Regions from separate parts of the Oceanobacillus sp. E9 genome, predicted to be linked through region 1. Evidence: a T-box and tRNA genes for the amino acid it is inferred to sense, from the RefSeq annotation. Region 1 holds a T-box; the other holds one or more tRNA genes.
The links. A T-box is a leader RNA that pairs with one kind of tRNA and senses whether it is charged. The one in region 1 lies ahead of leuS (leucine--tRNA ligase), so its partner is inferred to be a tRNA-Leu.
Positions count from the first base shown of each region.

Region 2: it encodes a tRNA-Leu, which carries the amino acid that the T-box ahead of leuS (leucine--tRNA ligase) is inferred to sense. The anticodon was not compared.

Region 1 is NZ_LSNA01000007.1:72,558-77,005, forward strand. It holds gene AQ616_RS09930 (DUF2332 domain-containing protein) at 102-1,148, shown strand; gene AQ616_RS09935 (DnaJ family domain-containing protein) at 1,141-1,479, shown strand; gene AQ616_RS09940 (hypothetical protein) at 1,563-1,964, shown strand; gene mnmM (tRNA 5-(aminomethyl)-2-thiouridylate-methyltransferase MnmM) at 2,093-2,650, opposite strand; T-box leader at 2,820-3,041, shown strand; gene leuS (leucine--tRNA ligase) at 3,119-4,448, shown strand, end outside.
Region 2 is NZ_LSNA01000008.1:15,251-19,698, reverse strand. It holds gene AQ616_RS13745 (SprT family protein) at 163-615, shown strand; tRNA gene AQ616_RS13740 (tRNA-Asn) at 806-880, shown strand; tRNA gene AQ616_RS13735 (tRNA-Ser) at 886-976, shown strand; tRNA gene AQ616_RS13730 (tRNA-Glu) at 996-1,067, shown strand; tRNA gene AQ616_RS13725 (tRNA-Asp) at 1,091-1,167, shown strand; tRNA gene AQ616_RS13720 (tRNA-Gln) at 1,173-1,247, shown strand; tRNA gene AQ616_RS13715 (tRNA-Lys) at 1,541-1,616, shown strand; tRNA gene AQ616_RS13710 (tRNA-Leu) at 1,621-1,704, shown strand; gene AQ616_RS13705 (arylamine N-acetyltransferase) at 2,439-3,284, shown strand; gene AQ616_RS13700 (spore germination protein) at 4,371-4,448, shown strand, end outside.

The DNA of each region.
Region 1 (4,448 bases):
TATCAAATTTAAAATGTAACGAAAAAAGTTAAATAGAGGTGTTAAAGAATTATTGACGAATATATAAATGTATCGAACTTACACATTGGAGGTATGGAATAATGAATTTAGAGGATAGATTCAAGCATTTTGGTGAAATTGAAGTAAAAGATAAAAGCCCACTTTATTCAATTTTATCTTTACAAATTGCCGAAGATACTGAAATGATCGATATCTGTTCAGTTATCCCCGAGGGTCAGCCTGTAGCGAATTTATTATTTGCTTCAGTTAAAGATTTACTTTATATACAAAATAATCATCCACTAAAAAACTATTACCCAGAATTTACAAAAGAGGTGAAAGTTCCTCATGATTCTTACCCTTATTTTAAGGATTTTGTAATAAATAATAAACAAGATGTCATCCAACGGCTAACTACAAATTACGTACAAACAAATGAAGTGAACAGATGCGCTTATTTATTTCCTGTATTGCATTATATTTATGAAAAAATAGGCACCCGATTGTCTTTAATTGAAATTGGTACAAGTGCTGGATTGCAACTATTATGTGATCAGTATGCATATGCATATAATAATAGTAAAAACAAAGTTGGAAATATTAATTCTGAATTGACACTAAGATCACTTGTAAGAGAAGGAGATATCCCATCTTTTTTATCGAAAGAATTGCCAATCAAGGATAGGGTAGGTATTGATTTACATGTATTGAATCTATTAGAAGAAGATGATGTAAGATGGTTAAAATCATTAGTTTGGCCAGAGAATCTGCATAGAATAGAAGTGTTGGATAAAGCTATTGCTCAATTTAATAAGTCGGATGAGTCAATAAGGTTAATAGAAGCGGATGCCTTGAGTTGTCTAGAAGAACTTGCGATAGAATGTGATACTGAATCTTTACTTTGTATCTTTCATACACATGTTGCGAATCAACTTACTATTGAACAACGTCACACTTTATTAGAGAGTGTTTCTAAAATTGGGAAAAGACGAGATGTTTTTCATATTTATAATAATATTTGGGATGGGCAGTTGCATGTAGAGAGTTATATCAATGGTAGCAGGAATGAAGAACTTAAAATTGATACTCATCCCCATGGTGAATGGTTCGATTGGCCAATTCGAAAAAAGGAGTTAAGAGATGGATAGAAAATATAATGACTTGATAGGCGATATTTTAAAGGATTCTGGTGAAATGGATAGAAAAGATTTAAAGGGAATGGGGAAACCTTTGCCGAAGGATTATGTGAAACGTAATTTATTTCAGAACTTCCAGAAGATCGCAAAGGATGCTGGTTATCTTCCTTATTGGTTAAAGCTTCAAAAAGATATTGCCATACAACTTCATAACGTCAGTAATGAAAAGGAATTAAAAAAAATTAATAAGCGCATTAAAGAATATAATACGGTTTGTCCACCTTCAATGCAACGTTCAGCCATCACTTTAGAAGAATTAGAGGAAGTAAAAACGACTTGGTAGTGAAAAATTCCTCTTTCTTGAATTTTATTTTATGATACAATAAAAAAGTTGAAATTCAAGATATAGAAGTGGAGCGGTATTGGATGATGATCCAATTGATTATTGGCATATTATTTTTTATAGGTTTATATATATTAACAAATGATGAAGCGAAATGGTTAAAGATAGTTTCATTTGCTTACTACAGCATATTATCTATCATTTTTATTATAGGATATAATCAGCGCTTAGCGTTTATAGAGCAAAGCGAAACGATTATTAAAGTGGCAGAAAATCCTTTATTTAGTTGGGTAACTGTATTTGGATATTTATTTTCGATACCCTTTATGTTGATTTCATTTTATATATTGTTACGTATCGTATTACAAATTAAAAACCAACTAAAAAAAGTTCTAATTTCTGGTTTGTTTCTTTTTATAATTCTAACCGTTGGTCATTTTATGAACCTGCTGTTTATATTACTATTTTATGGGACGACAAGTTAGAAGATAAAGAGATTAAACATAATAATTATTATAAGTTTGGTTAGAACCTCTATAGTAAAAAGGGCAAGCTGGGACTCCAGTTTATGAACCTGAGGAGATCATCAGCTGCCTTAAGAAAAAGTGATATCTCACCTTTTTTGTATAGCTAAAATAAAAGGAGGATTGTTTTTTTGGTTCACAAATCCATATTGTAAGACGTTATATAATTTTTGATCTAAATTAGCCACATGTTTTAAAACTGCCTCTTTCTCATTAGCACCACCATCATGACCATAATATACAACAATTACAATGAGTCCATCCTTCTTCAGCTTTTCTAATATTTTTTGTATAGCTTCTATCGTTGAATCGGGTTTTGTTATAATTGATTTGTCACTACGTGGCAAGTACCCCAAATTAAAAATGGCTCCTCCGATAACATCTTGCTGTACATTATCATCAATTAGCGAGTGACTACCGTGTATTAAAGTAACATTCTCTCTATGATATTTCTCCAATTCTTGTTTTGTATTCTGAATTGCTTGCTGTTGAATATCAAATGCATAAACATGACCGCTTTTTCCAACTACTCGACTCAAAAATAACGTGTCATTACCATTACCACATGTGGCATCGATAACAACTTCACCTTCGTCGATCGATTCCTCTAATAAATAATGGGCGAAATGTAATATCCCTTTTAACATAAGAAGATTATCCTCCATTTACTTTGATAATACTTATATTTTAGCATGCCTAATATTGATAAATAAATAAAAGTAGGTTTCCAATTTGAGAAAAATGTATATACTATGATTATATTTCGATCGTTTCTTGACATTGTAAATTATTTTAATTATAATTCCATTAAATCAATTAACGACTATGATAAGGACTAGTAGTGTGTAACTCATCGGAAAAGAGAGACAGTGGTTGGTGAAAACTGTTGATGATAATCATACGAACTCACCTTGGATGTTGCAGTAGTGAACTTAAGTAACTATTGCCGTTTCATCAACGTTATCGATGTCAAGTGAGTGTCCAATAAGACACTAATTTGGGTGGTACCGCGGGAAATAAAAGCTTCTCGTCCCTATTTATGAGGGATGAGTAGCTTTTTTTAGTTTACTTACGATTATAGTGTACACAGTTTAACTATGAAAGGAAGGGTTCACATGAGTTTTCAACATCGTCAAATAGAAAAGAAATGGCAAAATTATTGGGAAGATAATAAAACATTTAAAACTGATACGTTCTCCAATAAGGAAAAGTTTTATGCATTAGATATGTTTCCTTATCCATCAGGGCAAGGATTACATGTAGGACATCCGGAGGGATACACCGCTACAGATATTTTAGCCCGTATGAAACGTATGCAAGGATATGAAGTAATGCACCCAATGGGTTGGGATGCATTTGGTCTCCCGGCCGAGCAATATGCAATTGACACTGGTAATAGTCCTGCAGAATTTACAAATCAAAATATCAATACGTTTAAACGTCAGATAAAAGAATTAGGTTTCTCTTACGACTGGGATAGAGAAATAAATACAACTGATCCAAATTACTATAAATGGACGCAATGGATCTTTAAAAAATTATATGAAAACGATCTAGCCTATATGGATGAAGTAGCGGTGAATTGGTGTCCAGCCCTTGGTACTGTTCTTGCAAATGAAGAAGTGATTGATGGCAAGAGTGAACGAGGCGGGCACCCTGTAATCCGTAAGCCAATGAAACAATGGATGCTAAAAATTACTGCATACGCAGATCGTTTACTAGAAGATTTGGATGAATTAGATTGGCCAGATAGTCTAAAAGAAATGCAACGAAATTGGATTGGACGTTCAGAAGGTGCAGAAGTTACTTTCTCTATTAAAGGAAATGAAGGTACGTTTACTGTATTTACTACTCGTCCTGATACATTATTTGGAGCAACATATGCTGTTGTCGCACCGGAACATCCATTAGTAAAAGAAATTACAACGACAGATCAAAAAGAAGCAGTTCACAACTATTTAGATGAAATACAGACCAAATCAGATTTGGAAAGAACAGACTTAGCTAAAGATAAGACAGGTGTATTTACCGGTGCTTATGCAATTAATCCGGTAAATGGAGAAGAAATGCCAATCTGGGTGGCGGATTATGTATTAATGAGTTATGGGACGGGTGCAATTATGGCTGTTCCTGCACATGATGAACGCGATTATGAATTTGCAAATACATTTGCTTTACCTATTAAAGAAGTAGTTACTGGTGGTAATGTAGATGAAGAAGCTTATACTGGTGATGGTGAACATGTTAATTCTGATTTCTTAAATGGCTTGGGCAAAGAAGAAGCAATTACAAAAATGATTAATTGGCTTGAAACTGAAGGTAGTGGCGAGAAGAAAATAACTTATCGTCTACGTGACTGGTTGTTTGCTCGTCAACGTTATTGGGGGGAACCGATTCCGATTATTCATTGGGAAGACGGTACAATGACGGCAGTTCCGGATGAGG
Region 2 (4,448 bases), on a different contig from region 1:
GTCTTCCATTACAATCAAAGCCAAGTCATTGCTTTAATCGGAATATTGTTATATAACTATCACTAAAATGTTCGTTTTTTAAATTAAACTTAGCTATGATGAAATTGACTTAACATATTAAACTAAAAAAATAGTTAATGGTAAGGTAAGGTGAGAAATTAAATGAGAATTCCTAGTGATATTGAATTGTTCGAATTAGTCGATAAGCTATCCTTAAAGTATTTTAACAAACATTTTGTTGATAAGGTGTATTTCAATACACGTTTAAGAACTACTGGTGGCAGATACCTACCAAGTAAAAGAGTAATTGAACTGAATCCCAAATATGTAATAGAGAGTAATAAAGAAGAGTTTTATGGAATAATAAAGCATGAATTATGTCATTATCATCTTCATATAGAAGGGAAAGGATATAACCATGGAGATCGCGAATTTAAAGAACTTTTAAAAGCTACTGGATCTCCAAGACATTGTTCTCCATTACCTTCACAAAAGAGAAAACATCGTTATGAATATCAATGTAATCAATGTGGTTTTGTTTACAAAAGAATTAGAAAAGTAAATATGAAAAAGTATAGATGTGGGAAATGTAGAGGTAGTTTAAAGGAAATTTAATTTTTTTCAAAAGAAGTATTGACTATGAATATCTATCCATGTTAAATTAATTAAGCTGACAGTTGATTAGACAAGCAATGCTTCAATCGATTTGAAAAAATATGTATTAACTTGTTGACAATCAACAAAATATGTAGTATGATATTTTTCGTTGCCGTAATTATTCAGTTACGCTATACATAGTTATTATTCCACAGTAGCTCAGTGGTAGAGCAATCGGCTGTTAACCGATCGGTCGTAGGTTCGAATCCTACCTGTGGAGCCATTAAGGGAGAAGTACTCAAGTGGCTGAAGAGGCGCCCCTGCTAAGGGTGTAGGCCGTTTACGCGGCGCGAGGGTTCAAATCCCTCCTTCTCCGCCATTACTTTTACTTAAATAATGGCCCGTTGGTCAAGCGGTTAAGACACCGCCCTTTCACGGCGGTAACACGGGTTCGAATCCCGTACGGGTCATCCTTCTATATAAAATAAATATTGGTCCGGTAGTTCAGTTGGTTAGAATGCCTGCCTGTCACGCAGGAGGTCGCGGGTTCGAGTCCCGTCCGGACCGCCATAAGTTGGGCCATAGCCAAGCGGTAAGGCATCGGGTTTTGATCCCGTGTACCCCAGGTTCGAATCCTGGTGGCCCAGCCATTTTTATTTTTGAAGGTACAATACTATTAGCATTAATAGTATTTTTTTATTGTTTTTTATATAAGAACCACTAGTAGCTCAGTGGTAAACAACGAGCGAAACATCGACCGAATTAACGTCGAGTAACCTCGAAGCATAGACATGCTAGAGTAAGCTAGTAGATGTAGAGGTTAATACTTTGAACTACTATGTTCATGCTTATAAGGAATGCAGCATCATTGAAATGTCATACAACATGACAAACCGCTACATTGTATATTAAACAATTTCTGTTTTACATGTATTTTGAATTGGAGCCATTAGCTCAGTCGGTAGAGCATCTGACTTTTAATCAGAGGGTCGAAGGTTCGAATCCTTCATGGCTCACCATTTTGCGGTCGTGGCGGAATGGCAGACGCGCTAGGTTGAGGGCCTAGTGGGCGTATAGCCCGTGTGGGTTCAAATCCCACTGACCGCATCTAAATATGAAATCAGTGATACCAATGGATGAATTTCCGTTGGTGTTTTTTTATATTTATATCATTTGTTAATTATCTCTTCATTTTTAAAAGAATATTCACCATAAATTCACCAATTATTAAAACAAGCGTTAGTTACTTTCTTTGTTCTAGTTTAATTAACTGAATATTTGGATTTATTTTATTTTCAGTTTAATTGTCGTTATAAAATAAGAATTATGATGATTTGCTATAACATATTTAATTTACTTCGAGTTTGATAAATATTTTGATAAAGAGTAAGATGAAGTGCTTATTCAATTATCAGGCGCTATTTTTTGAGTAAATGTCACTTTTCTTCTTCCACTAAATGGTGCAAAGGTTAAACAAGGTGATCAGAATTTGATCGCCTTTTTTTGAGGAAAAATACAATAATATTGTTGGAATATTATGTTAGTATTGAAATAGATATATTGTGCTAACGGGGCAGTTTAGTGAAAGAAAGGGGAGGTTAGTTGTGGAAGGAAATAATTTGAAACTTAAAAAATCAACCGTAATACAAGTAGTAGCTGGTTGTGCAGTAGGAGCAATTTTGGGAGTAATGGCTTTTTATGGTGATTGGTTAATTTTTTAGCTAACGGGAGCGTTAACTCAGGAAGGATTAACTCTATTTTTGTAGAACTTATTTATATTAACGGGGCAGTTTAGTTTAATTAGATTTAGAATTTAAAGGGTTATTGGGAGGTAGAATGGGTTGGTAAATATAACTGATACTATAACTAAATATTTGGATTGTCTTAATTTACATTTAGAGAAGCCATCATATAATTATTTAGAACAAATTTGTAATGCACAATTAAATACTTTTCCTTTTGAGAATATCAGCAAACTACTTTACTTTAGAAATCATAATTATAGTAATTTTGGAATACCTTCATTTGAGTTATTTATTAAGAATTATAGCGAATACAATTTTGGAGGAACTTGCTACACCTTAAACTCTAACCTTATGATTTTATTAAGGGAAATAGGGTTTGATTGTTATCACGTTATGCTTGGAGAAGAACACATGGGCATTATAGTAAAGATTGATAATGAACGTATCTATGTTGATTGTGGCGCAGCTGCTCCCTTTTTTAAGCCAGTACGTTTTGAGAATGATTTTGAGAATATCTCATCTTTTGGTAAAGATGAAGTATATATATTGCCTGAAGAGCAACAAGGAAGTAGGTATAAATATGTTCGCTTCAATAATGGTAAACAAAGCGGAAAAACATGGCAATTTAATTCTCGAAAGGAAGCTAAAGTTATTGATTTTAATGATGTAATAGAAAAGTCAAATAAACCTAACGCCCCATTTATGACTATTTTAAGATGCCAACTATATCAGACTCATAAACAAAGAAGTGTATCTTTAGTAAATAATAAGTTTGGTATACGTTATTCGAATGGTGAAACATCTGTTAAAACTTTATTCTCATCAGAGGAAATAATAGCAGTTCTCTCAGAAGAATTTATGTTACCAAAATTACCAGTTAACGAAGCTATTGAAGTTTTAAAAACATTAAATATAGATATTTTTGCACAAAGTACAAATTAGATATTGAACTAACGGGTGTTTTAATTGAAGAAACTTATAATAACAAAAATCTTATTGTGAAAAGACGAATGTTAGAAGGTATTTATCGAATATCGTTAGTATATAAGTTTTATCAAAAATGACCACCATTTTACCAAAATAAATTAAATTATAGAATGAAATAAAGAAGTAGTAACATAAAATGCGATCAAATAGAGGATTTGTACCCTATTATAAGTTCTCTCCATATTGAGGGCCTAGGGGCGTATAGCCCGTGTGGGTTCAAATCCCACTGACCGCATCTAAATATGAAATCAGTGATACCAATGGATGAAGATCTGTTGGTGTTTTTTTTGTATTGGAAAACAATAAGATTTCTTGTTCGTTTTATACTTTCTAAATGTCCATGAAATGTCCAACTTAATACTGAAGAAGATTATAATGAAATAGTTGAATTGGCTTTTGAAGACTTTGAGAAAATACTTCATATAAGATGAGAAGTGAAATGGCATGGAGATGATTTTGATAGTCTCAAAGAAAATTCAGAGATTACTATTTGAGAGGAGGGAAGATATATCAAATTAAGTATACTTCGACAGAGACACTGATAAACATTTTACTGTACAACGTAGCGAATAAATAGATAGTGAATTTGCCTCTTTTAATTACTAAAGCTATATTTACTAGAGCTAAGCCATTCTTGATATTCGAGTAGTTTTCCAAAGTTATATTCTAAAACAATATCTTCAACGTATATTCGATGTCGATTTTTTATTTATCTGATAGGCTACTTAATGTGTACCTCTCCACGATAATCCTGTAGCGTGATCCAAATTCTTTTCTGCATGTACTACACCAATAGATCAGAGTCTCATCGGAATCGACTCTCCTTTGTCTATTATGGAACTTATTTTTTCAAAGCCAGTGAAAAATAATCGTTACAAATCCAAATTTAATAAGGGGAATTGAAGTAGAAGCGTGAATAAGGCGTTATCCCTTGTGGTATAAGGGGGTGACGTTGATACCAAATCAACCATCCTTCGGTATATTAAATCTACTTTTGGTACAAACTGATAAAAAATGTATTTAATTTAAAAGGAGGCAATTATGTCCTCAAAAAAATCAGAAGCTCTTCCTTATGACATAAATATTAAAGTAGAACAGATTAAAAAAGCGATGTTCCAG